Regions from separate parts of the Shewanella sp. SM71 genome, predicted to be linked through region 1. Evidence: predicted binding sites of a transcription regulator. Region 1 holds the regulator's gene; the other holds the start of a gene.
What was found. The regulator sigma-54, encoded in region 1, starts transcription at its own class of promoters, with help from an activator protein. The targets are predictions, from matches to a motif close to GTTGGCACGNNNNTNGNNT.
Positions count from the first base shown of each region.

Region 1 (16,346 bases):
AGCGTAAACTTTCAGTTTACGGAACATGGCACGGCCCAGAGGACCTTTTGGTAACATACCCTTAACTGCTTTCTCGATGATCATTTCTGGCTTTTGCGCTTGCAGCTTTTCAAAGCTGATTTGCTTAATGCCACCAGGGAAGCCTGAATGCGAGTAGTACGTTTTGCCTTTCGCTTTGTTACCAGTAACAGTCACTTTTTCAGCATTAACAACGATGATGTAATCACCAGTATCAACGTGTGGAGTGTATTCTGGCTTATGCTTACCGCGTAAACGGACAGCGATTTCAGTAGCGATACGACCTAAAGTTTTGCCGTCTGCGTCGACGACGAACCAGTCACGAGTTACAGTTTCTGGTGTAGCAGTAAAAGTCTTCATTATTACAAAAACCCAAAGTTAATTTTCTGTCTCACATGTTGTCTGCATTTGCAAACAACACAAAATTGCCTTTTAGTACCCCTTCGAGCACCGACTTCGGCTTACAACTTCCGCCCAATTGGCGGAGTAACGTGGGCAGGTGGCGGAGTATAGACAAAGCTGAGTTAAAAATCACCTGATATTTTGATAAAAATTATAAAATATCGACCAATCTGGCTTGTCATCCTAAGGATTAACAAGCCTCTGGTGATTTAAGGCCGCAGCTAATGCAAAACTCTTACACTACTGGGTTACGGCAGGTGTTCGGTTTTTAAATAATCGTGGGATTGCATCTCAATTAAGCGCGAACGGCAACGCCTAAATTCGAAGTTAAGCAAACCATCGGCATAAATATCTTCGAGTGGCACTTGAGCCGATACAATCAGCTTTACATTGCGCTCGTAAAATTCGTCGACCATAGCTAAAAAACGTCTGGCGATGTCATCGCCAGTCAAAAAGGCGCCCATTTGTTCTATGCCACTCACGAGGACAGTGTGATAAATCCGCGCAAGTTCCATGTAATCACGCTGGCTTCGTGGACCATCACAGAGCGCTCTAAAATCGGCCAACAATACGCCCTGCGCCTGCTGCCGAATACTAATACTGCGGCCTTCTATTTCGATGTCAGCAGTAAGCACCTCAGACTCAGGCGCTAACTGACTAAAATAACGTATAAGATTGGCATCAGCTTGTGCATCTAATGGATGATGATAAATCTCTGCTTGCTCAAGGGTACGCAATCGATAGTCAATGCCAGAATCCACATTGAGCACTTCACAATGTTGATTAATTAGAGCTATCGCAGGTAAGAAACGTGCGCGCTGTAAGCCATTTTTGTATAAGTCGTCGGGGATAATATTCGAGGTTGCAACCAGTACAACGCCTTCTTTAAATAACGCTTGAAACAGCGTACCTAATAGCATGGCATCGGTAATATCAGAGACAAAGAATTCATCGAAACAGATAACGCGATATTTTGCAGCCATCTTTTTCGCAATCACCAACAAGGGATCGCGCACGCCTTTCAGCTCATCTAAATCTAAATGTAGCTGATGCATGAAACGATGGAAGTGAGCCCGCAGCTTTTGATCGCCAGGCAAGGCATCAAAAAAAGTATCCATCAGGTAAGTTTTACCGCGCCCAACTCCGCCCCAAAGATACAGGCCTTTAGGTGATGCTGGTGCCGATTTTAAGCCTAATGCGCTAAACAATTTCCCTACAATAGAACTCGGCTCTTCTGCCGTAGTTAAGTCTTCATAGACACGTTGTAACGCCTTAACGGCAATTTCTTGAGCCGGATCATGGGAAAAACCGTCACGGGTAAGATCTTTTTGATAATGCTGCCAAGGGCTTAACTGAGGCACGTTTAAATTCTCTTATGTCCTTTATTAAAACTGTGACGATATTAGCACGGCCAATATGACGCAGGATATATTAATGCAGAATACGACTTTTACCTTAACGCTAAACTGCATACAAACGTCTAATAAGCATCTATGCTGTAGGTCATTTTAATCGGCAAAATCCGCTAATATTGGGGCTTGAAAAATCCTAATCTCGCCCACAGATTTCTGTTCAGAAACAAGTATGAAACAGCCGACAAAATAGGCTAAAAAAATTAACATTTATTAATATAATGAACTTTTTCAATAAGGTGCGAGTCAGAGTGATTACCTAGGCAAATAGCCGGTACCGATACAGATTTGATCTGGCACTCGCACGATTGCTGATGCATTACATCCAGATCTTTCAACCCTTATTTGGAGTTATGAATAGATGAAAACAAAATTATCTGTACTTTCAGCCGCAATGTTAGCCGCGACCCTGACTATAATGCCTGTCGTCTCACAGGCCGCCATTCCACAGACGGTTGAGGGACAATCCATTCCAAGTCTTGCGCCTATGCTTGAGCGTACGACGCCCGCAGTCGTATCAGTAGCAGTAACGGGGACTCATGTTTCTAAGCAAAGAGTACCTGATGTTTTCCGTTACTTTTTCGGCCCTAATGCGCCACAAGAGCAAGTGCAAGAACGTCCTTTTAGAGGCTTAGGCTCAGGCGTCATTATTGACGCAGAAAAAGGCTATATCGTCACGAACAACCATGTGATTGACGGTGCTGATGATATTCAAGTTGGTCTTCACGATGGCCGTGAAGTAAAAGCAAAACTGATTGGTACTGACTCAGAGTCAGATATCGCATTATTGCAAATTGAAGCGAAAAATCTCATCGCAATCAAATCCTCTGATTCCGATGATTTACGCGTAGGTGACTTTGCCGTTGCCATTGGTAACCCCTTCGGCTTAGGTCAAACCGTCACCTCGGGCATTGTTAGTGCTTTAGGCCGTAGCGGCTTAGGCATTGAAATGCTGGAAAACTTTATTCAAACCGATGCTGCGATTAACAGTGGTAACTCGGGTGGCGCACTCGTCAATCTTAACGGCGAGTTAATTGGGATTAACACGGCAATCGTAGCACCGGGCGGCGGTAACGTCGGTATTGGCTTTGCCATCCCTGCTAATATGGTGAAAAACCTCGTGGCACAAATTGCCGAACACGGAGAAGTACGCCGCGGTGTATTAGGTATTTCGGGACGTGATCTCGATAGCCAACTCGCCCAAGGTTTCGGTTTAGACACTCAACACGGTGGCTTCGTGAATGAAGTAGCCAAGGGCAGTGCCGCAGAGAAGGCCGGTATAAAAGCAGGTGATATCATCATCAGCGTTGATGGCCGTGGTATTAAGTCATTCCAAGAACTGCGGGCTAAAGTCGCCACTATGGGTGCAGGTGCTAACGTTGAGTTAGGACTCATCCGTGACGGTGATAAGAAAACAGTTAAAGTGACCTTAGGTGAAGCGAGCCAAACCAGTGAAACAGCGGCTGGTGCCGTGCATCCTATGCTGCAAGGTGCGTCCTTAGAAAACTCATCTAAGGGCATTGAAATTACCGATGTCGCACAAGGCTCACCAGCGGCCATGAGTGGCTTACAAAAAGGAGATGTGATTGTCGGTATTAACCGTACTGCGATTAAAGATCTTAAGACACTTAAAGCACAACTTAAAGATCAAGAAGGTGCCGTTGCACTGAAGATAATGCGTGATAAGAGCATGTTGTATTTAGTCCTACGTTAATCGACAAAATAGGCCATTTTTTCTGCCATAGATAAGCATAGGGAGCTTAGGTTCCCTATGCTTACATCGATTAAACATGTTAATCTAACTCACCTTTTTCTAGATCCATCCTGCCATGACTATAAAAGACACTCTGTTATATCTCGGTAAAGCCACCCTTTTCGGCCTTATCATGGCGGCCATGTTTTTATTGGTGACACGTTATTTCGATAACCAATCCCTCGGCAGTAGTCTGCTACAAACCCGTGCCAACAACACAGTCGAGCTATCCTTTGCCAAGGCGGTACGCCGTGCAGCTCCTGCCGTTGTAAATATTTATAGCCTCAGCATAGATCAAAATCGGCCGCTTAATTCAGGCTCACTTCAAGGTCTAGGCTCTGGGGTGATAATGAGTAAAGAAGGTTATATTCTCACTAATTATCATGTCATTAAGAAGGCCGATGAGATTGTTGTCGCCCTGCAAGATGGACGCAAATTTACCTCTGAAGTGGTTGGTTTCGATCCTGAAACCGATTTATCGGTACTCAAAATTGAAGGCGATAACTTACCAATTGTCCCCGTTAATCTCGACAGTCCGCCTCAAGTCGGTGATGTCGTACTCGCTATTGGTAATCCCTACAATTTAGGCCAAACCATTACCCAAGGCATCATCAGTGCCACGGGGCGCAACGGCTTAAGTTCAGGTTACTTAGACTTCCTACAAACCGATGCAGCGATTAATGCGGGTAACTCGGGTGGCGCACTCATTGACACTAACGGCAGCCTTATCGGTATTAATACCGCAGCATTCCAAGTGGGTGAAGAAGGTGGCGGCCATGGGATTAACTTCGCTATCCCGATTAAATTAGCCCACAGCATTATGGGTAAGTTGATTAAAAACGGCCGCGTGATCCGTGGTGCCTTAGGAATTTCTGGCGAGCCGATTAATCCTGTGGTGGCACAAATCCTTAATCTACCCGATCTCAAAGGTGTGCTCGTTACGGGTGTCGATCCTAATGGCCCTGCGGCCCGAGCCCTGCTAATGCCAAGGGATGTGATTATTAAATACGATGGTGAAGATGTGCCAGGCGTTGAAATGCTAATGGACCGCATCGCTGAAACCACACCGGGTAAGAAAGTGATGATGACTGTGATACGCCAAGGTAAACAACAAGAGTTGCCTGTGATTATCGATGAGAAGGTTGTGATCGATAACTAGAGTGTCACTCAGTATTACGAGCTCAACTGCAGAAAACAAAAAACCAGCTTTTAGCTGGTTTTTTAATGATTCAAAATTAGCTTAAGTCAGTAACAGATCACTGAATACGCACAACCTGTGCGCCTAAACCTTGAAACTTATTCTCAATATGCTCATAGCCACGATCTAAGTGATAGATACGATCGACAATCGTCTTACCATCGGCCACTAAGCCCGCAATCACTAGACTCGCTGACGCACGTAAATCCGTCGCCATCACCTGCGCACCACTTAAAGATTCAATCCCTTGAATGATGCAGGTATTACCTTCAAGCTCCATGGTAGCGCCCATACGGATAAGTTCAGGCACATGCATAAAACGATTTTCGAAGATAGTCTCAGTTATGGTTGCCGTACCTTGTGCTAAGGCATTGAGCACACAAAACTGCGCCTGCATATCGGTTGGGAAACCAGGATAAGGTGCCGTCTTGATATTCACCGCCTTCGGACGTTTACCCTGCATATCGAGCTCAATCCAATCTTCGCCCGTAGTAATCGTCGCGCCTGCATCTTCAAGCTTAGCGATAACCGACTCAAGTGAAGCAGGATCGGCTTTTAAACAACGAATGCGACCACGGGTCACCGCAGCGGCCACCAAAAATGAACCGGTTTCGATACGATCTGGCATCACGCGGTAATTACAGCCCTGTAAACGCTCAACCCCTTGAATACGCAATGTCGCACTGCCTACACCAGTGATTTTTGCACCCATGGCAATTAAGCAATTAGCGAGATCGATCACTTCAGGTTCACGGGCCGCGTTTTCAATCACGGTTTCGCCATCGGCTAATGCTGCGGCCATCAGTAAGTTTTCGGTCGCACCAACACTCACCATGTCCATAAAGATATGTGCGCCTTTAAGACGACCATCAACACGGGCCTTGATATAACCTTCTTTCACTTCAATCTTGGCGCCCATCATTTCAAGGCCATGTAAGTGCAAGTTCACTGGTCTTGCGCCAATGGCACAGCCGCCAGGCAATGACACATCAGCCGTACCATAGCGAGCCAATAACGGCCCTAAGATCAAGATAGAAGCACGCATGGTTTTCACGAGATCATAGGGAGCGCAAAACTCATTCAGATTAGTGGTAGAAATGCGGATCTGTCCGTCACCGAGTTCAGTCACTTCAGCGCCGAGACAGCGTAATAATTTACAGCTCGTACTCACATCACGCAGATTGGGCACGTTAGAAACCACAAAATCGGTTTCAGCCAATACACCGGCCATCAGAATAGGCAAAGCTGCATTTTTAGCACCCGAAATAATCACATCACCGGCAAGCGGGGGGCTTGCCTGAATTGTTAGTTTATCCACTTTTCCTCACTAGCTAGGCATGTTGAAAACTTTTTCGCGTTTCCATTGAGTCGGCGTGAAAGTTTTGATCGTTAATGCATGTAATTCACCGCTGGCAATGTGTGCCGTCAACGGTGCATAAATGGCTTGTTGCTGTTTGACTCGGCTCATACCATCGAAGCATTCACCTACGGCGATCACTTTATAATGGCTACCATCCGAGCTAGCGTGAACTTCTTCAAGCCCTAACGCATCACGTAAAATCTGTTCGATTAAGCTGCATTCCATGAAATCTATTACCCTATTCTCAATGCGCTTCTTCGGTAAAGAAGGCATCTAAATCATATAAATCAATTAGTTTTTTAAGTTGTGCTGAAGCAGAACTCAATACAAGTTGGCTGCGATGTTCACGCACTAACGCCAGCAAAAATGCCATGCCAGCGCTATCACTGTATTCGAGCCCAGACAGAGACAATATCTGGGTTGACTCATTCAGCAGTTGTTGCCGCTGTGGCCAAAGTGTAATGACATCGGCTTGGGTTATGCGCCCTTTGAGATGACAAACTGTCCCCTGTTGCACAAATTCAATCACGACTGTGACTTCCCTGACTTAGCCTTCATGACCACTTTCTCTTTAGTGCGATCTTCGAGCATCTTAATCACAGGATCGATACCCTGTTGGCGAATTAGATTAGAGATTTCCGACTGCTTAGAAGACAGTAAGCTCACACCTTCGGCAACTAAATCAAATGCCTTCCATGAGTCATCCTTTAAACGGCGCGCCTTAAACAGCAGTTTAATCGGCGGGCGACCAGCTTCGATGATCTGCACGTTTACATCGACCATTTTCTCTTTGCTGAAATCAATCCCAGGTGAGAATTCCACTTTTTGATTAGTATATTCAGTAAAGGCTTGGGCATAAGTAGAGATTAAATAACCTTCAAAAGCATTGACGAAACGATTGCGTTGCTCTTCGGTTGAATCCTTAAGATATTGGCCTAATACCTTATAAGAAGCGTATTTATAATCGACATAAGGCATGAGTTCTTCACGAACAATCACCTTTAAATGGTCTGAATTTGCGTCGATTAATGCTTTATCTTTGTGAAAACGATCGAAGGTTTTATTGGCAACGGCTTTCACCATGGCATACGGATCTGTCGTATCGACAACCACATCAGCGGCGACTGCGCTCGTTGCCCCTAAAACCATCACTAACGGCAATAAAAAACGAGATAAGTTTTTAAACATAGCGGTAACCCCTATTTATCCTTCGAACCCATACTATATAAGAACTGACCAATCAGCTCCTCCAACACTAATGCCGAGCGAGTGTCGTCAATCTTATCGCCATCTTTCAGCATACTGACATCATCGTCGACAAAACCCGGTGTTAACCCTAAGAATTGTTCGCCCAACAAACCCGAAGTCAAAATGGCTAAACTACTGGTTTCAGGGAATTTATCGTAACGCTTGTCCATCACTAATGTGACCACAGCCACTAACTTAACTGGGTCTAAATCTATGCTGCTCACTCGGCCAACGACAACACCGCCAACCTTGACTGGCGAACGCACCTTCAAACCACCAATGTTGGTAAAATTGGCTTGTATGGTATAAGTGCTATCGCTGCTTTTCACTTCAATATTGGCGACGTTAAAGACTAAGACCAAAAAAGCGGCCAATCCTGTTAAAAGAAACACACCCACTAATAATTCAATTTTTCGTGTCAACATGTTCAGCTACCACTCTGTTAATCCATCTAACCTGTGTCGAAATCCGCAGTGTTCCGTTAGCGGCCAAACATCAGGGCTGTCAGTAAAAAATCCAATGCCAATACAGCGAGGCTCGACTGAACGACAGTCTGGGTCGTTGCACGGCTGATGCCTTCCGGATTTGGGATCACTTGATAACCGCGATATAACGCAATCCAAGTGACCACTACGGCAAACACACCACTTTTGATCAAGCAGTTAACTATGTCCTGACGCCATTCGACAGACGCCTGCAGAATCGACCAAAACGCACCACTGTCGATCCCTTTCCATTCCACGCCAACAAGGTGCCCGCCATAAATACCTACAGCGGTAAACATCAACGCCAGCAATGGCATACTGATCACTCCAGCCCAAAAGCGCGGTGCAATAATCTGCCTTAATGGGTCAATCGCCATCATTTCTAAACTAGAAAGCTGCTCAGTACTTTTCATTAAACCAATTTCAGCGGTTAATGCTGAACCCGCCCGTCCCGCAAACAATAACGCGGTAACAACTGGCCCTAACTCACGCAGTAAACTGAGCGCCACCATAGGACCTAAGCTTTCTTCGGTGCCAAAACCAACTAAGATGTTGTAGCCTTGCAGTGCGAGCACCATGCCGATAAAGAGTCCTGAGACTAAAATAATCACCATGGATTGCACACCGACCACATAAATCTGGCGCACTAATAATGGAAAACCTTTACGCACGCGTGGCCAGCGAAAAATCGCGCCCCACAGCATAAGGCCTGCACGGCCAAAACCGAGCACTAGCTCAATCGCGCTGCGGCCTAAGTCGGCAATACTGTCGATTAACTTCACTTGCCAACTCCTTTTGCCATTAATTCTTGCTGGTAATCATTTGCCGGATAATGGAACGGCACAGGGCCGTCCGGAGCACCTTGAATAAACTGTTTCAGCTGCGGATTATCAGCGTACTTTAATTCTTCAGGGGTACCGTGGGCGATGACTTTTTTGTCAGCCACCACATATACATAATCGGCAATGCCAAGCACTTCATCCACATCGTGGGACACCACAATGGAAGTCAGATTCAGCGCATCGGATAACTCACGAATAAGCTTTACTAACACGCCCATCGATATTGGGTCTTGCCCTGCAAAAGGCTCATCGTACATCACCATTTCAGGTTCAAGCGCTATGGCTCTAGCTAATGCGGCGCGGCGTTGCATACCACCGGACAATTCGCTTGGCATCATCTGAGCGGCACCACGTAAACCTACGGCTTCAAGCTTCATCAGCACGATAGTGCGAATAATGTCTTCAGGCAGTCCAGAATGTTCACGCAGCGCAAACGCCACGTTATCGAACACATTAATGTCGGTAAACAGCGCACCACTTTGAAACAGCATGCTCATCCGCTTACGCAGACTAAATAATTCATTACGACTCACGCCATGGATATCGTGACCGTCGAATAACACTTGTCCATGATCAGGCGTTAATTGGCCGCCAATCAATTTCAACAGGGTCGTTTTGCCTATGCCGCTCGGCCCCATGATCGCCGTCACCTTGCCCCTTGGAATGGACAGGCTAATATCTTCATATATCACACGCTGACCGCGGCTAAACCCCAAATTACGGATCTCAACCAACGGCGTTTGTTCTTGAGTCATGCTTGATTCCGACATTTGCAAATGAGGTGATCCTAGTCTTCCGAGACTGACCAATCGAAGAGCCGCAAATTGTACGTAATTGCGCTTTAACCTACAACCGAATCGACACTATCGCCCTCCGATACTTTCAATTTGCCTCATTTACAGCGAAAATGCGCCCTAAGTTTTCACTCTGCACAGGTAAAATGTTACTTAATGTTTTCAACCTGGTTGCAGAATTGGCAGTATTGGCTAATTCGTTCGCACTTAGCTCACTCTTTGCCCACTTTTATCGGGGAGAGTCGATACGCAATTGCGCAATAGAGGCATCCCATAGGGTAATACCCGCTGCGATATGGAATAAATCCATTGAAATAAACGACAAAGACGATGATATTGCTCAAGACCTTCTGCCGCTAAACACGTTATTGTGCGTGAATAGCTAACGCAGCTGAACTTGACGAGTCGGATCAATCGCTCTAGCCTGCCGCAATTGTTTTGCTGTTTTCGGTAATAAACCACAGTAAGACATAAGCTAAATTGTCTGAAAACAAACTAATACTTGGCAGAAAGCCTATTACATATCATCTTTATCGCGTACCAAATTGTGCTATTCCAATCCCATCAATGGGGCGACAAAGACAATGCAAAAAGAGAGATAGACATGGTAGACAAATCACAACTGCGCCAATGGGGTTGTAAAGTTATCGACATTGAAAAGTCAGCCCTAGACAATCTTTATCAATATGTTGATTCGGCTGAATTTGCAGAAGCTTGCGAGTTGATCCTCAACTGCACAGGCAAAGTGATTGTCATGGGAATGGGCAAATCGGGCCATATCGGCAATAAGATTTCAGCCACCCTCGCCAGCACAGGAACGCCCGCATTTTTTGTGCATCCGGGTGAAGCCAGCCACGGCGATCTGGGTGTATTGGCCGATAACGATGTGATTTTAGCGATTTCAAATTCTGGTGAGTCGAGCGAAATCCTCACCTTAATGCCGGTCATCCAACGTATGGGCGTGCCCGTTATCGCGGTAACAGGTAAACCCGAATCGAATATGGCGCGATTATCTAAAGTGCATTTATGTATTGAAGTCCCAGAAGAGGCTTGCCCACTTGGACTTGCCCCAACGTCGAGCACTACCGCGACCTTAGTGATGGGCGATGCCATCGCCATTGCGCTACTACAAGCTAAAGGCTTTACCCGTGATGATTTTGCTATGTCCCATCCTGGCGGAGCTTTAGGACGCAAGTTATTGTTAAAAGTCTGCGATGTCATGCACAGCGGTGATGACTTACCGCTCGTTAACCACGATATTTGCATCACAGAAGCTCTGTACGAAATCTCCAAGAAAGGCTTAGGCATGACGGCGATTATCGATGATCAGCGCAAGCTTGTTGGTATCTTCACCGATGGTGATTTACGCCGCGTTATTGATGCAGAAGTGAATTTACGCACGACGCCCATTGCCGATGTGATGACCCGTAACTGCGTCACGATCACGGATAATGTATTGGCCGCCCAAGCGCTGCAAGTGATGGACTCAAAAAACATCAACGGATTAATTGTTATTGATAAAGACCGCCATCCTATCGGCGCTCTTAACATGCTAGACATGGTTAAAGCAGGAGTCATTTAATGCCACAGCAAGGATTTTACGGCCCAATCAGTGATGATGTGTGGCAACGCGCACAAAAGATTAAACTGTTAATCTGTGACGTCGATGGGGTGTTTTCCGACGGCCGTATTTACTTGAGTAATAGCGGCGAAGAGCTCAAAGCCTTCCATACCCGCGATGGTTATGGCGTGCGCTCACTCCTCACCAGCGGTTTCAACCTCGCCGTGATCACAGGACGTCAATCCAAAATCGTTGAAAACCGTATGACAGCCCTTGGTGTTACCCATATTTACCAAGGCGTAGACAATAAGTTCGAGCCCTATGAAGCATTGCTCGCACTTTATGGTGTCACCCCAGAAGAAGTGGCTTATATCGGTGATGATATTGTCGATCTTCCCGTGATGAATGTCGTCGGTTTAGCGGTCAGTGTTGCTGACGGCCACCCCTATGTACGCCAACACGCCCATTTTGTGACTACGCTCAATGGTGGCCACGGTGCACTGCGTGAACTCACAGATCTGTTACTCCTAAGTCAAAATAAATTCACTTCGGCCCATGGAATGAGTATATGAGTCGTGTGACACTCGCGATTATCGCTTTTTTTGGAACCGCACTAGCGCTTTACTGGCAGGTCCAGAACAAACACAGCGGTGATTCCGATAACAGAGTAAAAGATCAAAATACCCCAGATTTCATCGTTGAAGATCTGCGCAGTGTTGAGTTCAATGAGCAAGGACTAGTGAATAGCCGTGTGACGGCGAAACACATGGAACATTATGATTCAACGAATCAAACTTTCTTTACTCAACCTGTTTATCTTGTTTATCCAGACCAAGGTAAAGCACAATGGCAACTCAGGGCAGATCAGGGCAAGCTAAACAAGGAAACTGGCAAGGTTGTATTAGAAAATAATGTTATTATCGATGCCATTAGCCCAGAAGAACCGATTCAGACCTTGTCCACCAGTTATCTGGAACTCGATCTCAACACTATGATAATGACCTCTGACCGTACCATTTACGTCACAGGGAAAGATTTTAATATTCAAGGCCAAGGCCTTTATGCCGACCTCAACGCGCAAGAAGTGCAATTGACCAGTCAGGTAGTAGGAACATATGAAGCAAAATAACGTATTACTTGCCAGCCTAATGCTAATTATGAGCATGAGTGCTTTCGCGAAAGTCGGCGACTTAAAGCAAGAAGTCAAAATTAAAGCAGTGAGCCAAACTGCGGATATCAAAAACAACCAGATCATTTTCTTTGGTCCGGTTGAAGTTACCCAAGGCTCAATAAAAATCCAAGCAAATGAACTGCGTGCATTTTCCGCTGAAGGTGAAAATAGCAAAACTTTGGTCGCCACAGGCAACCCTGCTACATATAGCCAAATATTAGACGATGGCCGCCCTGCATCTGCCAGCGCGAAAGAAATTCGTTACGATATGGCAAGCCGCACCTTAACACTGAAAGGTATGGCGTCATTAGATCAAGCAGGTAGCCAAGTTACAGGCAATTTAATCCGCTATAACATGATTCAACAGAAATTGATGGCCGAGAGTACTGGCAGTGGTGACGATCGCGTGATCACTATTATTCAGCCTGAAAACTATCAAGATGATGCTAAATCAGACGCTCCGGCGGATAAACCTGTAAAAAAGCAGGACTCTAAATGACCCAAATCACCTTAAGAGCACAAAATCTGGCTAAAAGTTACAAGAGTCGCCAAGTGGTTAAAGACGTCAGTCTGACGGTAAAAACCGGTCAAGTCGTTGGCCTACTCGGTCCAAACGGCGCGGGTAAAACCACGACCTTTTACATGGTTGTCGGGCTAGTGAAGAGCGATAAGGGACATATCTTTATCGACGATGATGATTTAACCGCAGATCCTATGCATCTGCGTGCCCGCAAAGGCATAGGTTACTTACCGCAAGAAGCCAGTATCTTTCGTAAGCTAACTGTTCATGACAACATCATGGCCGTACTGCAAACTCGTAAAGAACTTAAAAACGAAGAACGAGAAGAAGAACTAGAACATCTGCTCGAAGAGTTTCATATCACCCACATCCGTGACAGCCAAGGCATGTCATTGTCGGGTGGCGAACGTCGTCGCGTCGAAATTGCGCGGGCTTTAGCCGCTAATCCTAAGTTCATTTTGCTCGATGAACCGTTTGCCGGCGTCGATCCTATTTCGGTTATCGACATCAAGAAGATTATCGAACAACTCAAAAGTCGCGGCCTTGGCGTACTGATCACAGACCATAATGTCCGCGAGACATTAGATGTATGTGAACATGCTTATATTGTGAGTCACGGAAACCTGATTGCCGAAGGAACTCCAGCAGAGATCTTAGACAATCAGCAAGTTAGGGCTGTGTACTTAGGTGAACAATTCAGGCTATAGTTAATCGAGCGAAGCCAATGGAGGCAATTTATACCGCCATTGGGCTTCACTCAAGATAATAATAAGCGACCTCATCCAACAATAATAACGTAGGGATCAGCGGTAACATGAAAGCGTCACTCCAGCTCAAACTGGGTCAACAGTTAACCATGACGCCACAATTACAACAGGCCATACGTCTGTTGCAACTGTCGTCATTAGAACTGCAGCAAGAGATCCAGCAAGCATTAGATTCTAATCCCCTTCTCGAGCTGGAAGAGGATCAATTCGACGCCACTAAAACCCCTGTAAACCAAACGCTATCCGATACGGACTTCAGTGAATCTAGCACTCTGCCACCAGAAAAAGACAGCTCCACCATAGACACGGCAGAGTCGCTAACCAAAGAATCCATGCCCGATGAGCTCCCCATGGACACCACATGGGATGAAGTGTTTACCGCCTCCCCAAACTCAGGCCCCGGCGGCAGTCGTGAAGACGATATGCCCTTCCAAGGCGAGACCAGTGAAGGTTTGTACGAACACTTAGAATGGCAAAAAAACCTCACGCCGTTTTCTGAAACCGATTTAGCCATTGCCACCGCCATTATTGATGCCATCGACGATCAGGGCTATCTCACCCAAAGCACTGAAGAAATTCTCGAAGCCATGGGCAATCCTGAAGTTGAGCTTGACGAAGTCGAAGCCGTACTCAAGCGTATTCAGCATTTTGATCCCATAGGCGTTGCCGCCCGTGATTTAAGTGAATGCCTGCTGATCCAACTGTCGCATTTCGCCGCTGACACGCCCAACCTAGAAAACGCCCGCATGCTGATCAAAGATCATTTAGATCTGATCGCCGCACGAGACTTTAGGTTGTTGATGCGTAAGACTAAATTAAAAGAGGATGAATTAAGGGATGGTATAGCACTCATCCAAACCCTCAATCCTCGCCCAGGTTTGTTGATCACGCCCAATAATGACGAATACGTTATCCCAGATGTGTCTGTGTCGAAGAAAAATGGCCGCTGGGTCGTTGAGCTTAATCCTGACTGCATGCCAAAAATCAATGTAAATCAACATTATGCTTCTATGGCACGCAGTACCAAAAACCAAGCCGATAGCCAATTTATTCGCGGCCATCTGCAAGAGGCTAAATGGTTTATTAAGAGCCTAGAAAGTCGTAACGATACTTTGCTTAAAGTTGCTAATTGCATAGTGCAATATCAGCAGGGTTTCTTTGAGTACGGTGAAGAAGCCATGAAGCCTATGGTGCTTAACGATATTGCCGAAGCGGTAGAAATGCATGAGTCCACCATCTCACGGGTCACAACTCAAAAATACATGCATACCCCTAAGGGACTTTTTGAACTAAAATACTTCTTCTCTAGCCACGTCGGTACTGACGATGGTGGTGAGTGCTCATCCACAGCAATCAGAGCCTTTATAAAGAAACTGGTGGCAGCGGAAAACCAGAAAAAACCATTAAGCGATAGTAAGATGGCACAACTTCTGGCAGAACAAGGGATCAACGTAGCCCGCAGAACCATTGCGAAGTACCGAGAGGCTATGCTTATTCCACCTTCTAATCAGCGTAAAAGTTTATAACCTACAGTGGATATCGGAGGACGTTTCTATGCAAATAAACCTAAGTGGGCACCATATCGAAATTACCGAATCGTTACGTGCATATGTAGAAGAAAAGTTTTCAAAACTTGAACGCCATTTCGAACAGATCAATAATGTGCACGTTGTGCTCAATGTTGAGAAAATGCAACAGATTGCTGAAGCGAGAATAAACCTCATAGGTGGTGAAGTTTTTGCAACTTCAGAGCATGCTGACATGTATGCCGCTATAGACGCCCTGATTGACAAGCTTGACCGTCAGGTTATTAAACACAAAGAGAAGTTAACAAAACACTAATAATGGAACTTTGTACCATACTGCGGCCGGAGTGCACTACCTGCGCCACTCCGGGCAGCAAGAAAAAGGTACTGGAACTCATCAGCGACTTAGTCGCTGCCCAGTACCCGACCCTCTCATCTCAAGAGATATTCGAAAGCCTAGTGGCGCGCGAAAAGATGGGGAGCACAGGTATAGGTAACGGCATCGCCATTCCACATGGTCGACTAGCCGATATAGATCAGCCCATTGCCATACTAATTAAGTGTGAAGAGCCGATAGCATTTGATGCTATCGATAAGCAACCTGTTGATATTTTATTTGCACTACTGGTGCCTGCAGACCAATGTCAGCAGCACTTAAGTACCTTGTCTTGCATGGCCGAAAAGCTGAGCGACAAGCAAATATTAAAGCAATTACGCAAGACGCATGATGAAACGGAACTCTATCAGGTAATCACTGGATGAAACTGGTCATAGTGTCGGGCCGCTCAGGCTCAGGCAAATCTGTCGCCCTTAGGGTACTCGAAGATCTCGGCTATTATTGTGTCGATAACCTTCCCTTGCCATTGATTGGCAGTTTGCTTGAGCAACTCAAAGGCAGTAACGATCTCGTCGCCATCAGTGTCGACGTGCGTAACATGCCTGAGCAGGATAAGGTCTTAGTAAAACAACTCGCTAGCCTACCTCCAGATACTGAGTTAACGAGCTTCTTCCTTAACTCCAGCGATAAAATTCTGCTCAAGCGTTACAGCGAAACCCGCCGTTTGCATCCTTTGTCGAAGAGCCGAGTCTCTTTGCAAGAAGCGATAAAGCTGGAGGGGAAACTGCTTGAGCCTATGTCAAAACTGGTCGATCACTACATAGATACGTCGAATTTGAATATCTATGATTTAAGCGACCAAGTCAGACAAATTCTCCTTGGTAGTGTCGATAAAGAACTCGTGATCAACTTCGAGTCCTTTGGCTTTAAGCACGGAATGCCCACCGAAGCC
Region 1 covers NZ_JAKKRW010000008.1:111,641-127,986, forward strand. The annotation lists gene rplM (50S ribosomal protein L13) at 1-378, opposite strand, end outside; gene zapE (cell division protein ZapE) at 669-1,781, opposite strand; gene degQ (Do family serine endopeptidase DegQ) at 2,194-3,546, shown strand; gene degS (outer membrane-stress sensor serine endopeptidase DegS) at 3,662-4,744, shown strand; gene murA (UDP-N-acetylglucosamine 1-carboxyvinyltransferase) at 4,842-6,101, opposite strand; gene L5L97_RS10035 (BolA family protein) at 6,111-6,368, opposite strand; gene L5L97_RS10040 (lipid asymmetry maintenance protein MlaB) at 6,388-6,672, opposite strand; gene L5L97_RS10045 (phospholipid-binding protein MlaC) at 6,669-7,331, opposite strand; gene mlaD (outer membrane lipid asymmetry maintenance protein MlaD) at 7,343-7,816, opposite strand; gene mlaE (lipid asymmetry maintenance ABC transporter permease subunit MlaE) at 7,873-8,658, opposite strand; gene mlaF (phospholipid ABC transporter ATP-binding protein MlaF) at 8,655-9,473, opposite strand; gene L5L97_RS10065 (KpsF/GutQ family sugar-phosphate isomerase) at 10,117-11,094, shown strand; gene kdsC (3-deoxy-manno-octulosonate-8-phosphatase KdsC) at 11,094-11,645, shown strand; gene lptC (LPS export ABC transporter periplasmic protein LptC) at 11,642-12,202, shown strand; gene lptA (lipopolysaccharide transport periplasmic protein LptA) at 12,189-12,743, shown strand; gene lptB (LPS export ABC transporter ATP-binding protein) at 12,740-13,471, shown strand; gene L5L97_RS10090 (RNA polymerase factor sigma-54) at 13,579-15,057, shown strand; gene hpf (ribosome hibernation promoting factor) at 15,086-15,373, shown strand; gene ptsN (PTS IIA-like nitrogen regulatory protein PtsN) at 15,376-15,819, shown strand; gene rapZ (RNase adapter RapZ) at 15,816-16,346, shown strand, end outside.

Region 2 (16,346 bases), on a different contig from region 1:
TTCCGCTTCTTTAGTATTGATGCAAATCAATCTAGGAAGCCTGATCATGCCAATAAAAACTAAAATCAGCTTAGTCGCACTGACCCTTTCAGCTCTACTGACCATTCCCGCGTATGCAGCATCAACTGCGCCAGCCTTACACAGTGCAAGCGAACCTGTGAATGCAGTAGCGCAAACCGAATCAGAAAAAGCCAATGCTCTGTTCGAAACCATCTTCATGGAAAACATCATGGCGAGCCCCATTTCGCAGACCTATATGGGGATCAAGCAAGACTATGATAAATGGGATGAACTGGGTGATGCCGCCGATGATAAAACCCTAGCGCGCACAAAAAAACAACTGGAGCGGGTCAATCAGATTGATGCGGCCAAGCTCGATCCACAAACAAACCTCAGCCTTACCTTACTAAAACAAAATCTGCAAAATGACATCGAAGATGACCAATGGCGCTATCATAATTATCCTGTAAACCAAATGTATGGCGGCCACTCTATGATCGCCTCCTTCTTGATTAACCAACATCAAATCACAGATGTCAGCGATGCTATGGCCTATATCAGCCGCTTGAATGGCGTTCCCAAACGCTTAAATCAACTACAGACAGTATTAGCCGTTCGCGCAGATAAAGGCATTATCGCGCCTAAGTTCGTATTCGCTTATGTGATTTCAGACAGCCAAAACATCATCAAAGGCGCGCCTTTTGATAAGGGCGACGACAGCGCGTTACTCGCAGATTTTCGCCGTAAAGTGAACGCATTAGCGATTAAAGAAACGGAAAAGCAAGCACTGCTTCAACAGGCTGAGCAAGCACTCGTTACTCAAGTCGAGCCCGCCTATAACAAACTCATCAGTTACGTAAAAACCTTAGCAGCCAAAGCTGATGACCGCGATGGTGCGTGGAAACTCCCTAACGGAGTCGCCTATTACAATAATGCCTTGGCACGTACTACGACGACAAACATGAGCGCCGATCAAATCCATGACTTAGGCCTTTCTGAGGTGGAACGTATTCACAATGAAATGCGTGCCATCATGAAGAAGGTCAATTTTAAAGGCGATTTGCAGCAATTCTTTAGCTTTATGCGTGATGATCCCCAGTTCTACTACCCCAATACCGCCGAAGGCAAAGCCGCCTATTTAGCTGAGGCGACTAAGTTCATCGACAATATGAAGTCGCGCTTGGATGAAGTGTTCAAAGTAAAACCTAAGGCCGCCATGGTAGTGAAGCAGGTTGAAGCCTTTAGAGAAAAATCTGCTGGTAAAGCCTTCTATGAACAACCAGCACCGGATGGTTCTCGTCCAGGTAGCTACTATGCAAACCTATATGACATGAAAGCCATGCCAAAATACCAAATGGAGGCGCTGGCCTACCACGAAGGTATTCCGGGTCACCATATGCAGATCGCCATTTCCCAAGAACTGCAAAATATTCCTAAGTTCCGTAAGTTTGGTGGCTATACCGCGTATATTGAAGGCTGGGGTTTATATAGCGAATCTTTCCCAAAAGAAATGGGACTCTACGCCGATCCTTACTCTGACTTTGGTCGCCTAGCAATGGAGTTGTGGCGTGCCTGTCGCTTAGTCGTTGATACTGGCATCCACACAAAAAAATGGACCCGCGAGCAAGGCATTGCCTATTACGTGGATAATACGCCAAATGCTAAATCGGATGCGGTGAAAATGGTTGAACGCCATATCGTCATGCCATCGCAAGCGACAGCTTATAAAGTAGGTATGATTAAACTACTAGAGCTAAGACATAAAGCAGAGCAACAGCTTGGCAGTCAATTTGATATCCGCGACTTCCATACGCTAGTACTTGCTAACGGCGCATTGCCACTGGATGTGTTAGAACAACAAGTCGATCTCTGGATAGCCAGTAAGAAGGCCTAATACCCTAATGTTTTAATGCCTTAATGCTGAGTCGTGAAGCATTGTTAACCTGCTTCACGACTAAAGCGACATATATAGCTACGCCCAATAAAAAAGCCACTCGAAAGTGGCTTTTTTATTGGTACCATTATCTCTTTAGATAACAGAACCCTTCTCACTGTGGGTCACTATATTTGTTGCATTAATATATGCTTTAGCACTCGCCTTCACATCATTTAACACACAGTTGCGACTTTAGGGTACAGGGAGACAAAACTTGTGCTCAAGGCTGCAAACCATCAATAAAAAAATTACCTCAGCGATAAGGCTGAGGTAAACCAAAAACTAGGATGATGGTTTAAAGAGCCAACATTGTTTTAGTTCTCAAACTTCTGTTGGCTGTGATCCAAAACTGCATTAACGCCGACCTGTATACAAAAATTGAAAGGGGTCATTTCCAATAAATGTATAGGACTCAGGTCATTCCGAATCAACTATTACCCATTGTATTCAATTAAGAACAGAGTTCAAGGATGTTATAAAAAAGTGCTTTAGGAACCCCTAAAAAACCATCAACAAATGTACTCATCAACTCAATCTAAAGCATTGATTTTAAATGACTAGAAAAGTGCCTGCCCAATTTAAAATCGCATAAGACTGCTTTTAAGAACAATGTTTCCTATTTTACTGACGTTTACTGAATAATTCTACATAGGGAGCATCCCAATACGGTGGCGTTCCTATGTGATCTTTGATGAATTCGATAAAAGAACTGACCTTAGGTGCTAAGTGCTTACGACGGGGGTAAACCGCCTGCAATGGCAGATGGTGGGTCAATTGCCAATCCTTCAGTAAAGGCACTAATGTCCCTTTGGCAATTTCATCTTCCATCAAATAACTCGCAAGATACACAACTCCAAGACCACTGATTGCAGCAGATTTTAATGCAGGCGCATTATCCACCCTGAAATTACCCGATACGCCAATTTCACAGTAGTCATCACCCTTCTTAAATTGCCACATGCTGTGCTCGTGCCACTCGCCTTGATAGACCAAACAGTTGTGGTCAACTAACTGCTCAGGTCGAGTTGGCTCGCCATGTTGAGCAATATAGCCAGGCGAAGCAACTAACAGGAATTGGCACTTCATCAGAGGTCTAGCAACCATGCCAAGTGGTAATTGCTCAGACATAGTTAACAGTAAGTCTAAGCCTTCGCTCACGACATCCACTTTATGGTCCAGTAAGCTCACTTGTAGCTCAAGCTCAGGATGTTTTGCCATAAAAGATGGCAACGCAGGAATGATATGCATCACCCCAAAGGATTGGGAAATACCCACCTTGAGCACGCCGCGGGTCGCATCATTTAAGTTATGCACGCTGGCTATCGCTTGTTCAGCGTCACGCAGCAGTTCTTCACCTTGCAGATACAGCAAATGCCCTGCTTCAGTCAGGCTTAAGCTGCGGGTGGTACGTTGAATTAATTGAACACCAAGTCTATGTTCAAGATCGGCGACTTGTGTACTGACCTTAGACTTAGAGATCCCAAGCCTTCTTGCGGCGGCACTAAAACTACCTGCTCTGGCCACATGAGTAAAAATCGCAATAGGTTCTAACAGTTCTAACATGGAAGTCGCCTTAAGCTGTTTACGACAATGATATTAACTTTCGGTGAGCAGCTATGGTTAGCGTAATCATCGCTTAAAAATAACCATAGCATTGATATCTCGCATCAAAATGATATAACGCAGAGATTTAGACCGAAAAAGTCCACTAAAGTAGGGGGTTATATCTGACTGATATGCCAGCTTTTAATTATATTTTAAGAGTATACCAAATATTCGTCTCTAGACTGTAACATTCCGAACTAAATCGCTGCAAGCCTAGCCTATAAGCCACATCAACTTAGCCATAAGGGTTGTCGCCACGATTAAACAGTAGTCAATAAAAAAGCCCCTAGTCGATAAATTGACTAGGGGCGTAGCATTCAAGTTTGACTCATGCACAAGGAGATAGAAGTTATTACAGTTAAAACTAAGGGCTATTCGCAAGGATTATTTACAAGAACTATTCACGCAGTTCCTTGGTTGAGTTTTGTGTCAACACATAAGGCGCGAGTTCTGGTACTTCTTGGCGCAATTGATTTTCAAGCACTAACAGATTTTCAAATCGGTCGCACAAACGGTCAGCCCTAGCTTCTAATCCCTTAGATTGGCTCTCAATTTGTTGCTCAATATCTTGGCCTAAATTGTCCATTTTTTTGGAGAAGGTATCCATCTTGGCTTCAAAATTTTCACCGCCACCAGACATGATTTGGCCACCTAAGTTCATCATAATTGCGCCAATTGAATTCTGGACAATTTGTTCCATTTCCTGCTCGAATTCATCGTTAAATGTACTTTGCATCGAGTCTTCAGTCGCCCCTAAATAGAAGCTATCACCATTCTTGTAAGCCACTGAATCAACACGTTTTTGAATGCCAGCCATCATTTCATCAAATTTTGCACCAGCAGCATCACCCATTAAAGGTGTTAAGGCCATACCAACAGCTTTGGAAGCAAGAGATACTGCCTCATTCACCAGTTCAATCACTTCTGGCACTTGAGTCGAAACTTCATCGGCATATTGAGTAACCAATTTTTTCTGCTTGTCGGTTAAGTTAACTTGCTTACCTTCCACAAATAACTTGTCAACTTCGATACGATACTTTTCTGTGCCCTTCTCGCTCATGACCAATTTTTTAGGCTCGACCATAACGTCATAATTTAAGGAGACTTCACAGCGCTCATCTATTTTTGGCTCTGTTTGTGCTTGCGCCAGCTGTACGCTAGATGCTCCTAAAATCACGCCAGATAATGCAAATCCAGTTAATAACTTATTTAATTTCATTTTTGTTCGTCCTTTAATCTGAATAATTCGATAAACCTAAACTACTGAATAGCTTATAGCAGGAGACATGCCAACTTTATAACGATATGATTATGTTGGATTTTTAAAGTTAGCACTAAAAGGTCATTAGCGAAATTCGCTAACATTTAGTCTGATAGTGCTAATAAAAAACGAGAGATAAGACTAGAAAATAGAACGACCGAGACGCTGACTGAGATGCTCAAGCATCGCTGTGCCCGCAAGTGAGTTGCCATTATTATCGAGTTCTGGCGACCATACACAAATCGACAGTTCTCCAGGGATCACGGCAATAATACCGCCGCCGACGCCACTTTTACCTGGCATACCAACACGATAAGCAAACTCACCAGCACCATCATATAAGCCCGAGGTTGCCAACAGAGCGTTAAGTTGCCGAGTTTGCACTTGAGAAATAAGCTCAGTCCCTGTGATACTTTTGCCGCGATTAGCCAAATACAACATGGCCTTAGACAAGTCAGCACAATTCATCTTCAAGGCGCAATAATGAAAATAGGTGCGTAACACAGTATCAACATCACCTTGAAAATTACCAAATGACTTCATCAAATAAGCGATAGCCGCATTGCGCGCACTATGCTGATATTCTGAATCTGCTACTTGTTTATCGAAACACACTTTATCGTTTTGGCTTAGTTGCCTGACTAACTCAAGCATTCTGTGTTTAGGTGCGCCTAAACGACTCTGCAATAAGTCAGCAATCACTAACGCGCCAGCATTGATAAATGGGTTGCGCGGCTTGCCACGTTCTAACTCGACTTGTACTAAAGAGTTGAATGAATGACCCGAAGGTTCTTTGCCAACACGGCTCCAGATTTCGGCTTCTTCATATAAAGTTAACGCTAAGGTTAAGCTGAAAACTTTGGAGATACTTTGAATCGAAAACGGCTCAAGGTAATCGCCCGCACCTAAAGTTTCACCGTCAACAGTCGTGACGGCAATGCCTAATTTGCCAGCATCAACGCTGGCCAGTGCGGGGATATAATTTGCAACCTTTCCTTGGCCGAGCAAGGGTCGAACTTTCTCGACCACTTCCTCAAGTAATGCCAACTCGGGCATTAACCCCACCAAATGTCGTACAGTTCGCTAACTTCAACCTGAGACACTTTTTGGGTCGCCCAGAATGCCTTAACTGCAGCAATATCTTCTTCGGTACATTTACCAATCGTTTGGGTGGCGATAATGCCTTCCCATTCGATGTGGCCGCCGCCATGGAAACCTAATTTACGGGTTTCGATCACTTCATCGATGAATTTATCTACAGTTGCATCGATATCGGCTTCAGATACTGATGCATCAAAAGTCCAAGCCATATCGAAACCTAACTCTTGGAATTCATCAACGCGCATTTTCTTACGTAAACGACGGCTACGATTAGTTGCCATAGTGATTTTCCCTTTTGTGTTTAAAATTAGCTAAAATTGAGTTCGTGATTAAGCGATACGCTCAAACATCAGATCCCATACACCGTGACCCAGTCTATGGCCGCGGGCTTCAAACTTTGTCAATGGACGATGATCAGGACGCGGCACCACACTGCCGTCGGCCGACTGGTTTTGATAACCCGGTGCGGCTTGCATCACCTCTAACATATGCTCGCTGTACTCTTCCCAGTCAGTGGCCATATGGAACACACCGCCAATTTTTAGCTTGCGACGAATAAGTTCGGCAAATTCAGCTTGTACGATGCGGCGTTTATGGTGACGTTTTTTATGCCAAGGATCTGGGAAGAACAATTGCACTCGGGCTAATGAACCGTCAGCAATCGCATGTTCTAATACTTCCATGGCATCGTGATGATACACACGTAAATTAGTCACACCAGCAATGGCGGCATCACTGAGGCAAGAGCCTACACCCGGTTTATGTACTTCAATACCAATGAAATTTTGCTCTGGTGCATCTTTAGCCATTTGTACTAAAGAGGCGCCCATGCCAAAGCCAATTTCCAGCACAGTATCAGCTTCACGACCAAAAACGTCGCTTAGTACCAATGGCACTGGGCTGTAATCTAAACCCATTGTTGGCCACTGGCTTTCAATAGCGTGTGCTTGGCCTTTGGTTAGGCGACCTTCTCTCAGGACAAAGCTTCTGATCTTGCGCAGATACTTGCCTTCTTCATTAAATTCAGCGGTAGTGACTTCGCTCATTTTTGCCTCGTCTAGTGGACAACACCATCATAAAAGAAGGGCATTATCCAAAGTTCAACATACAGTGCAAGCACTAATGGGGCGAAAGTATACCAAGATTATTTAAGAGTGCGAATTTAGCAGCGATTTTTAGCTTTAGATCCCTTGCCAACTTATCTTTGACGCTTGTCTAAGAAGATAACTGCCGCTACACTGCGCCGATGAAATCTACAGCCTCCTTCGCTACACGTATCATCTCTTGGTACGACAATCACGGTCGTAAAACTCTCCCTTGGCAGCAAGATAAAACCCCATATCGCGTATGGGTTTCTGAAATCATGCTGCAACAAACTCAGGTTGCGACTGTTATTCCCTATTATCTTAAATTTATGGCGCGTTTCCCCGATGTGTTAGCACTTGCTAACGCGCCAGACGATGAGGTATTACATCATTGGACCGGTCTTGGCTATTACGCTAGGGCGCGTAATTTGCATAAAGCAGCCAAAATAATCCGCGATGATTATCAGGGATTATTTCCCACACATTTTGAACAAGTGCTCGCCCTACCCGGCATCGGCCGCTCGACGGCAGGCGCAGTATTGTCATTGTCACTTGGGCAACATCACCCCATTCTCGATGGCAACGTAAAACGTGTATTAGCAAGACATGGGGCAATCGCAGGTTGGCCAGTGCAAAAGACGGTTGAAGAGCAACTTTGGCAACTGACGGATGCCTTCACACCGCAGCAAGATATTCAGAAATATAATCAAGCCATGATGGATATCGGCGCCAGTATTTGCACTCGTAGCAAACCTAACTGTGCCGCTTGCCCTGTAGCGATTGATTGCAAAGCTCAACTGATTGGCAGACAAACCGATTTCCCTGGCAAAAAGCCTAAAAAAACCATACCAACCAAAGCGGCGTGGATGTTAGTGATGATGCAAGACAACCAAGTCTTTCTAGCTAAACGTCCGCCAGCGGGAATTTGGGGCGGGCTCTGGTGTTTCCCTGAATTCGCTACCCAAGCTGCCCTTGAAACTCATCTTGAAGAGCAAGGGTTTGATGCGCAGCAACTCGAATGGTTAACTGGCTTTAGGCACACATTTAGCCACTTTCATTTAGATATTCAGCCCATGATGCTTAACTTAGATAAAACTCACGGCGATAAAACCCTCGGCAATAAACAGAGCGTGGGTGCTGTCATGGAACAAAACCAGTCTCTCTGGTATAACATAAGTCATCCTTCCAAAGTGGGACTCGCCGCCGCCACCGAGCGCGTGCTAGCCAATTTGGGATCACTCGTTCAATCCGCAGTCAGTAAGGAATAATCATGGCGCGTACAGTCAATTGCGTATATTTAAATAAAGAAGCCGACGGCCTAGACTTTCAACTGTATCCAGGTGATTTAGGTAAGCGCATTTTTGATAACATCAGCAAAGAAGCTTGGGGCCTATGGCAAAAAAAGCAAACCATGCTGATCAACGAGAAAAAACTCAACATGATGAATGTTGATGATCGTAAATTTCTTGAAGAACAAATGACCTCTTTCCTATTTGAAGGTAAAGAAGTAGAAATTGAAGGTTTTGTACCAGAAAAAGACCAAGATTAATTCTGGTCGTTAGTCGGCTCTAAGTATAAAGCTTACAAAAAAGCGCCTTTCGGCGCTTTTTGTTCATCTAAATGACAGAATAAAGAGTTACTTACGAACGCCTTCAACCACTAGATCTAACTCAACATGGCTAGATGCTGGACCTAAATCCATCTTGATACCGAAATCTTTCATCGCAAAGGTGGTTGTGCCCGTAAAACCGGCACGGTAGCCACCCCAAGGATCCTGACCTTCACCCACAGCATGGGCCTTGATCGCTAATGGTTGAGTCACACCATTTAAAGTTAAGTTACCGTTAATCACTAAATCGCCATTTCCTTTATCTTCTACCGAAGTAGATGCAAAGGTCGCTTTAGCGAATTTGCCAGTATTAAGGAAATCTTCACCGCGAATATGTTTGTCACGCTCAGCATGGTTTGAATCGACACTTAATGTATTCACAGTGACATTCACTTTCATCGCAGCTGGTTTAGCCGCATCGTAGCTAAAATCGCCGCTAAAATCATTAAAACGCCCCACCACATAGCTATAACCTAAGTGATTAACTTTAAATGTAATAGAAGCGTGAGCGCCTTCATGATCAATCACATAGTCAGCCGCTGAAGCCGCCACAGGAGCCAATAGAGATACACCAATCAGTGCGCTTAACAGTTGCTTTTTCATTGTATTATCCTCGTTTAAATTTAATCATTCTAAGTAGGGTGGTGTCTTTATCTATAAAGTGATGTTTTAATGCGCCCGCGGCGTGAATAACGACCAGCGCGATCAAGCTGTAAGCCGCATATTGGTGAATATCACCCGCGATATCAGCTTGGTTTTCAAACAAAAGTCCCAATCCTGGTAGTTCAAACCAATCAAACACCCAGATACCACGGCCATCTGCGGTTGAGATTAAAATGCCAGCAGTCATGATGACAAAGAGCAAGATATAAATAATAAAATGCGCAAAATGTGCGGCCGTCTTTTCCCACGGTTTATGACTCGCCTCAGGTACTGGCTTGGGATTAACTAAGCGCCATACCAAACGAAATATTGTCGCAGCCAATAACAGAATCCCAATACTTTTATGTAGATGCGGCGCAGTCTTGTACCAAGTACTGTAGTAGGTTAACTCCACCATCCACACACCGACTGCAAATAACCCAATCACGACGAACGCACTCAACCAATGGGTCACAATGGCGGTAATTCCATAAGCAAACTGACTATTTCGAAACATACTGCGACTCCGTACTCGCGTTTTCTTCATGCTATCCATGAAATAATATTCATTATCATAAATCTAAATTTAAAAACTAAAATCAGTAAAAATCGCTTATATCTTTCTAAATTTTAGAAAGTAAGCCAAAAATCATGATCTGTGAGCACAAAGCTATAGTAAACATCAGTATCCCTCTGACTTGAAAAATACAGCCAACGAATGAAATTGAACTGAATTCACAGAATAAGAGATAAAAAACACCCAAGATGTGCATTAAACAGCCGAACGAGTGATTTATCAGGAAAAAGCACTTGCAGAGGTCAAACACCCTAGCTAATATAGCCGCACTTCGAACGATACGGCTTAGCCAACGAGTTCAAAGTAGTTAACTAACACTTAGTTTAGTTGCCCGAATAGCTCAGTCGGTAGAGCAGAGGATTGAAAATCCTCGTGTCCCTGGTTCGATTCCGGGTTCGGGCACCATTATTATGTAGTAAAAATTGCAGTAAAGATTTAAGCCGGCATAGCTCAGTTGGTAGAGCAACTGACTTGTAATCAGTAGGTCCCGAGTTCGACTCTTGGTGCCGGCACCATATAAAACAATGAAGCCACTCAATGAGTGGCTTTTTTGTATCTGAAATTTGAATAAAAACTCACAAAGTCTGTGGCCAATCGCAACTGACTTACTCTTGATAATATCAGTAGGTCCCGAGTTAGACTCTTGGTGCCGCTGGCACTATATAAAACAATGAAGCCACTCGCTTACTCTTAGTTGCTCCGCTTAGTTACACCCCATAAATATCAGCCAGCCATCAAAGCTCAACAATACCCACTGCGCCCCACTGCCACTTGCTTGCAACAGGTGAGCTTAAACCTTAATTTTTCTCTCCAAAATAGAAGATAAATAAATGAGGAAGTTAGGATAAACAGCCAAAAGGAACACCTACTGGCGTTAAAGTGCTGAAACTTTCAGCGGTAAAATAAGGGTAAAACGAAAGAATCAAATAAATAAGCGCATTTTGTTTAATAGTTAATCAGTCACTTAAAAAGGGCTTGCACAGCTAAAGCGAGCACTATATTATACGCGCACTTCGAACGAACAAGGTCTTCACGACTTAGTTCAAAGTAGTTAACTAACGCTTAGTTTAGTTGCCCGAATAGCTCAGTCGGTAGAGCAGAGGATTGAAAATCCTCGTGTCCCTGGTTCGATTCCGGGTTCGGGCACCAATTTTAAGGTAATGAATTCGATTGGGTTTATTACTGTGCTTTACGCCGGCATAGCTCAGTTGGTAGAGCAACTGACTTGTAATCAGTAGGTCCCGAGTTCGACTCTTGGTGCCGGCACCATATAAACAACGAAGCCACTCAATGAGTGGCTTTTTTGTATCTGTTTTTTGTATCTGAAATTTGAAGTGTTCAGTACAAAGCGCAACTGACTTACTCTCGATAATTTCAGCAGGTCCCGAGTTCGACTCTTGGTGCCGGCACCATATAAACAATGAAGCCACTCAATGAGTGGCTTTTTTGTATCTGAAATTTGAAGTGTTTCAAAGCAAAACACAACTGACTTTCCTCAATAATAACGATAGCGCCCTCAATACTGGCACAATAAACGCTCAAATTGAGCGTATAAGATAATTTATTGACATCACGCAACAGACAATCACTTAATCCTTTACCCCTATAAATGATAGTTTTATATTCGCTACATAAAAAAGCCACTCATTATTGAGTGGCTTTGCGTTCTTATACAAACTATCTAGTTCCAAATGACTCAATCGTGCTTATTTGATGAGCTCGAGTGGCATAGGCCTATCACCTGCTTGAACTTGATGTTGAACATGGCGCCACCCTTGAGTGAGCTCACTTAGATGTGCTTTTCTCTCGGGGAAATGTGTAGCAAGTTTTTCGATAACATCAATTTGCTTCTTACACAATAATGACCAACGATCTGCATTTGATAAGTACATGGCGTTTTCCTTAACTGAGGGGTTACTTTTCCTTAGCCAGTTAAGTCTAGGCTGGAATCATTTTATTGCCAATTCAAAATTGCGCGTTAGCGCACTGTTAAAACAACTAACTCGGGAGTATCTTGGTTCTATAAACATAAGATAGGAGGCGTTATGACAGCCGATATTTTCAAACTCATTTTTGTCGCTATTGGTATATTTCTCGTTTACAAACTGATATTTGGTGGCAAGAAAGGTCTGACTATTTTTGAAATGCATTTTAAAGATGGCCGTATGACTCAGCATAAGGGCAAGATCCCCGAACGATTCGAACGGGAATGCCGCCAAATCGCTAAAACCGAAAAACTGACTTGTACTGTTAGGGCTGAAAAATCAGGAGATGTACGCTTACACATTTCTGCCAACGTGAGTGACAATGTAAAGCAAAGGATTCGTAATCTGTTTCCGTTTGAATATTATGACAAAAAATCGATAGATAACAGTCGTCAAGCGGGTTAGTTCTTCGCCTCTCCCCTAGCAACCTTAATACTTGCTATTAATAGTTAAATATTGAGGTTGCAGTGAGTTCCTAAGGCATTTTCTTATTTAAACTTAACTGGATACCTAGGTTTTAGAAAATCGGATTCTAACTGACCGTCTTTTCTCGCATCTCGAATACGACGTTCATTATCTTGCACCATAGGATCGCTTGCGGGTTGATGAGGATCGACTTGTTTCTCAGAATGATCCTCAAACTTAAAATCAAAAGATGAACAAGCAGTTAACGACAGACTAAAAAATATTCCCCATAAAACAACGAGTTTTTTCATCGACTACCCCTATCCATTTAGACTTAAGTTCAGATTAATTAAATTTAAACAATGGGTTGCAATAACCTTACCCCCATATATCACTTATGCCACTAGCAAAAATGCCTAGCAGCAACTTTGGTTTGACTTCAACACTTTAATGCAGAAAAAAGGGGATTATTAGCCAAGCTATACTGTTTAAGCCAACTTAAGTCTTAATCAACAGAGTGAATCCAAGACAAACTGGGGTAAGCCAACTTAACTAAAAATTGCTGAGACTATTTTTGAATAACTAAAGTGACTTTAGCAACTGTGATGCCAAACTTAATAATATCGCTCTGATTTATAATGGTATTATCATTCACTAAGAACATCCAATCGTCGAAATGAACTTGATATTCCTCACCATCCACAGGCAATAACATATCGTATTTCCAACGTAGCGCACTGCCGCTAGATTGGCCATCGGCAGTCCCGATAATGTCACCTGCAGTTCCTGAGTATCGCCCTTCCCCTAGTGCCTTAATGCGCCATACACGCGTTTGAGTTTCACCATCATCATACACAAACCATTCATTAATGACCCCCTCACTTCCCTGCCAACTGGCTTCCATAATGACATTGAATTTGCGGATTACTTTGCCACTAAAATCTTGTACGACCCCAGAGGCTTTTAATGGTCCATTAAAAAATGACTCCAAAACCAATGTCGGATGAGTGTCTTTATAATCAGTCACTTCCACCGATGAACAACTCGACAACAGCCCTATCATTATTAAACCTAAAAATAACTTTCGGCCGACAAGCCGTTTCAACAATCGCATGGTTTTTCTCCGAGTAATTGCGCCCGCAAACTAGGACGACTAGTGGCTTTCGATAACCAAATCGCTAAAAATGCCTCAGCAAAATTAGCATCATGGATAATGTCGAGTGGTTGATGATTAAAGAAAAACTGACTCGTTTGTCCATCTATCACCTTAAAACTTAAATGATCGCCCTGCTTCACATCGGGCCAAGTCGCATTTAATAAACCCAACCAACGTTGGATATCATTTTCGGCAAACGCTAGATGCTTCCATTGATCTTTTGTCGCTTCGAGCAAATCCTCTGACTCAATATCTCGATAATATTCAATATCTAACAGCAGAGGATATTGCCCCTGTTGATAACGGCCATTTACCGTCATCAGTCTCGCCTTATACAAACTAAACCACAGCCAATCCATTTCTCCGCGGCCCACTTCCTGAAAAGTCTGCATCACATCGGCGGCATCATTCAGTTCGATAGTAATGTTTTCAAAATCAGGCGTTTTCGCCTCTAACGCTTTTAAAGGGGCGGCCAATAAACTGAGGGCCAATAGACTTAAGCAGCTTGAATTCAAAAATGAAAAACCAAGATTTGGGCTACGATTACGAACTGACGACATGGGATCCCCCTTTTACTGCATGATGTCTTACAACAGGTACTTAACTAAAAACGGCATAATTACTTAAGCGCGATCAATTCCTACAACTCAATAATTAACGCCCAAATACAGTAAAAGAACGCGCTTTAGTACTTCGATTAAATCCATAGGGATTAGCAAGTTGGATTAAAAATGGCAGTAAGACTAGCCAAACCAAAAATAACACCACAGCAGAAATAACATTGCCATAGGGCAAACTCACAGCATTAAATTGTGCGCCAGCCAAATAGCTTAACCCACCAAAAATGCCCCCGAGTAACGCCTGAAATATCAGCGGTAAAGGTCGTATAAAGGCCAAACTATGATTCAGAGTCAAAGCAAAATGCAGCCACAGGCAACCAAGCCACCAAGGGAAAAGAGCAAACTCAAACACCCCTAAAACAGAGAGTACTGTATCTACGCCTATTCCTAAGGCTGCAACCTTTAGCATCAATAGCAAATCAACTTTGCGATACTCGGGCTTACTTAAGGAAGCTAGCAGGATAAAGTGAAATAATAATAAAGGGATAGTTAACAACAGAGAGGTGTTAAGCCAAAGTACGCTAGACCACCACACAGCCTGAAAACTCAAGGCGTTATAGAGAATAAAGCCCTGATGCTTAAAAGGAACCCGAGAGTTAGCTAACATGGACTTCATCTTTGCCTCACTTTTATCTTGCTGCAAACAAAGCGGCTCATTCCAACGAAAATTGTTATTTCCACTAAAGTGACTGCTTAATCAAAACAAATTACGTCGCATTAGGGCTATGGCTTGGGAGATGATGGCTAGCAATGCGATAGTCCGGACGCACAGCCACTAAATGCACTGTGCTTGTGGTACGTTCTAAAAATCCACCTTCACAATAACTTAGGTAAAATTTCCACATCCGAATAAAATCATCGCCATAACCTAAAGCTTGGATTTCGCCTATCGCATGATCAAAATTCTCATGCCAATGTTTTAAGGTTTTAGCGTAATCGAGCCCCATATCATTGAGCGACCAGACCACCATGTCCGTCTGTTTGGCAATGTGACCGACCATTTGGCTCACTGAGGGTAAGCAGCCACCGGGGAAAATATAACGCTGAATAAAATCCACACTTTTGCGATAACTGTCGTAACGTTGATCGGCAATCGTTATCGCCTGTAGCAGCATGCGCCCATTGGGTTTTAACAATGTTTCCAGCTTTTTAAAGAAGCCTGGTAAATACTCATGCCCCACAGCTTCAATCATCTCGATAGAAACAACCCTGTCGTATTCCCCAGTGAGATTGCGATAGTCCTCAGTCAGCAGCGTCACTTTATCGCTTAGCCCTTCGCGTTCGACACGGGCTTTGGTATAGGCGTATTGCGCATCTGAAATCGTTGTTGTTGTCACGTGTACGCCATAATGCTTAGCCGCATAAATAGCCAGTGCGCCCCAGCCTGTACCAATCTCAAGCAAGGTTTGACCAGTCTGTAAATCAAGCCGCTCACAAATAGTCATCAGCTTAAACAACTGCGCTTCCTGCAAACTGGCTTCCTCATGTGGATAAAGCGCGCTGGAATACAACATTTCACGGTCGAGGAATTGCTCATACATAGCATTACCCAAATCATAGTGGGCGAGAATATTCCGCTTTGAGCCCTCTTGAGAATTGCGATTCAGCAGATGCTTCACACGGTTTATCGTGCCAGTTAACCAAGAGAATTTGGCTTCAATCTTATCGAGTAAGGCTAAATTACGGGCAAACAGTTGTACGACTTTGGTGAGATCAGGGCTCGTCCAATGGCCTTGAATATAACCTTCACCCGCACCAATGGAGCCTGAAAGCATTATTTGACGATAAAAACTCGGGTGTTTAACCACAAGCGTAGCGTGCAAGTCGGTATGACTCTCACCAAAACGATAACTCTTGTCGCCCTCAACCAAGGTCAAGCAGCCATGTGGGAGACTTTCCAGCGCCTTAAGCAAGACTTTACGCGCAATACTGTCGGGCAGTTTCCCTGTGGTGACTGAGGTTTGCGAAGCCGTATTTTCCATGTTATTTCTCCATCTGAGCTGGATGCGGCACAAAGGGCACACGTTTAAAAAAGAGTTTTAGCGCTTGCCAATAAATCCCGAAGAAGATCTTGAGAGTCATAAAAGGGAAGCGAAACAAAAGCGTCCGTAAATTGGCCGCCGTGATCGGTTGGCGTTTCATCACTAAATTGGCATTAAACAGTTTTTTGCCATTCTCTTGCATCGACTTGTTTTCAATACCGATGTTTAAGTCTTCACTCGGCGCAGACACATGCCAGAGATAACGCATATCGAGAGTCATAAAGGGAGACACGTGAAACACTTTGTCAGAAGGTTTTGGCGCGGCTAAATCGACTAAATAGCAATGGCGCTGATCCCAAGGCGTGTTACTCACCTCGGCCAA
Region 2 covers NZ_JAKKRW010000003.1:165,040-181,385, reverse strand. The annotation lists gene L5L97_RS04525 (DUF885 domain-containing protein) at 47-1,894, shown strand; gene L5L97_RS04520 (LysR family transcriptional regulator) at 2,558-3,499, opposite strand; gene L5L97_RS04515 (YggN family protein) at 3,939-4,760, opposite strand; gene glsB (glutaminase B) at 4,944-5,858, opposite strand; gene L5L97_RS04505 (YggL family protein) at 5,858-6,184, opposite strand; gene trmB (tRNA (guanosine(46)-N7)-methyltransferase TrmB) at 6,233-6,949, opposite strand; gene mutY (A/G-specific adenine glycosylase) at 7,150-8,256, shown strand; gene L5L97_RS04490 (oxidative damage protection protein) at 8,259-8,537, shown strand; gene L5L97_RS04485 (YceI family protein) at 8,625-9,200, opposite strand; gene L5L97_RS04480 (cytochrome b) at 9,205-9,756, opposite strand; tRNA gene L5L97_RS04475 (tRNA-Phe) at 10,146-10,221, shown strand; tRNA gene L5L97_RS04470 (tRNA-Thr) at 10,256-10,331, shown strand; tRNA gene L5L97_RS04465 (tRNA-Phe) at 10,890-10,965, shown strand; tRNA gene L5L97_RS04460 (tRNA-Thr) at 11,010-11,085, shown strand; gene L5L97_RS04455 (hypothetical protein) at 11,523-11,708, opposite strand; gene L5L97_RS04450 (DUF3634 family protein) at 11,862-12,206, shown strand; gene L5L97_RS04445 (hypothetical protein) at 12,290-12,517, opposite strand; gene L5L97_RS04440 (DUF3833 domain-containing protein) at 12,775-13,320, opposite strand; gene L5L97_RS04435 (chalcone isomerase family protein) at 13,308-13,922, opposite strand; gene L5L97_RS04430 (DUF2878 domain-containing protein) at 14,017-14,598, opposite strand; gene L5L97_RS04425 (SAM-dependent methyltransferase) at 14,690-15,964, opposite strand; gene L5L97_RS04420 (DUF1365 domain-containing protein) at 15,966-16,346, opposite strand, start outside.
Region 2: the regulator sigma-54 is predicted to act here: its motif matches at 4,817-4,835, upstream of L5L97_RS04515 (YggN family protein).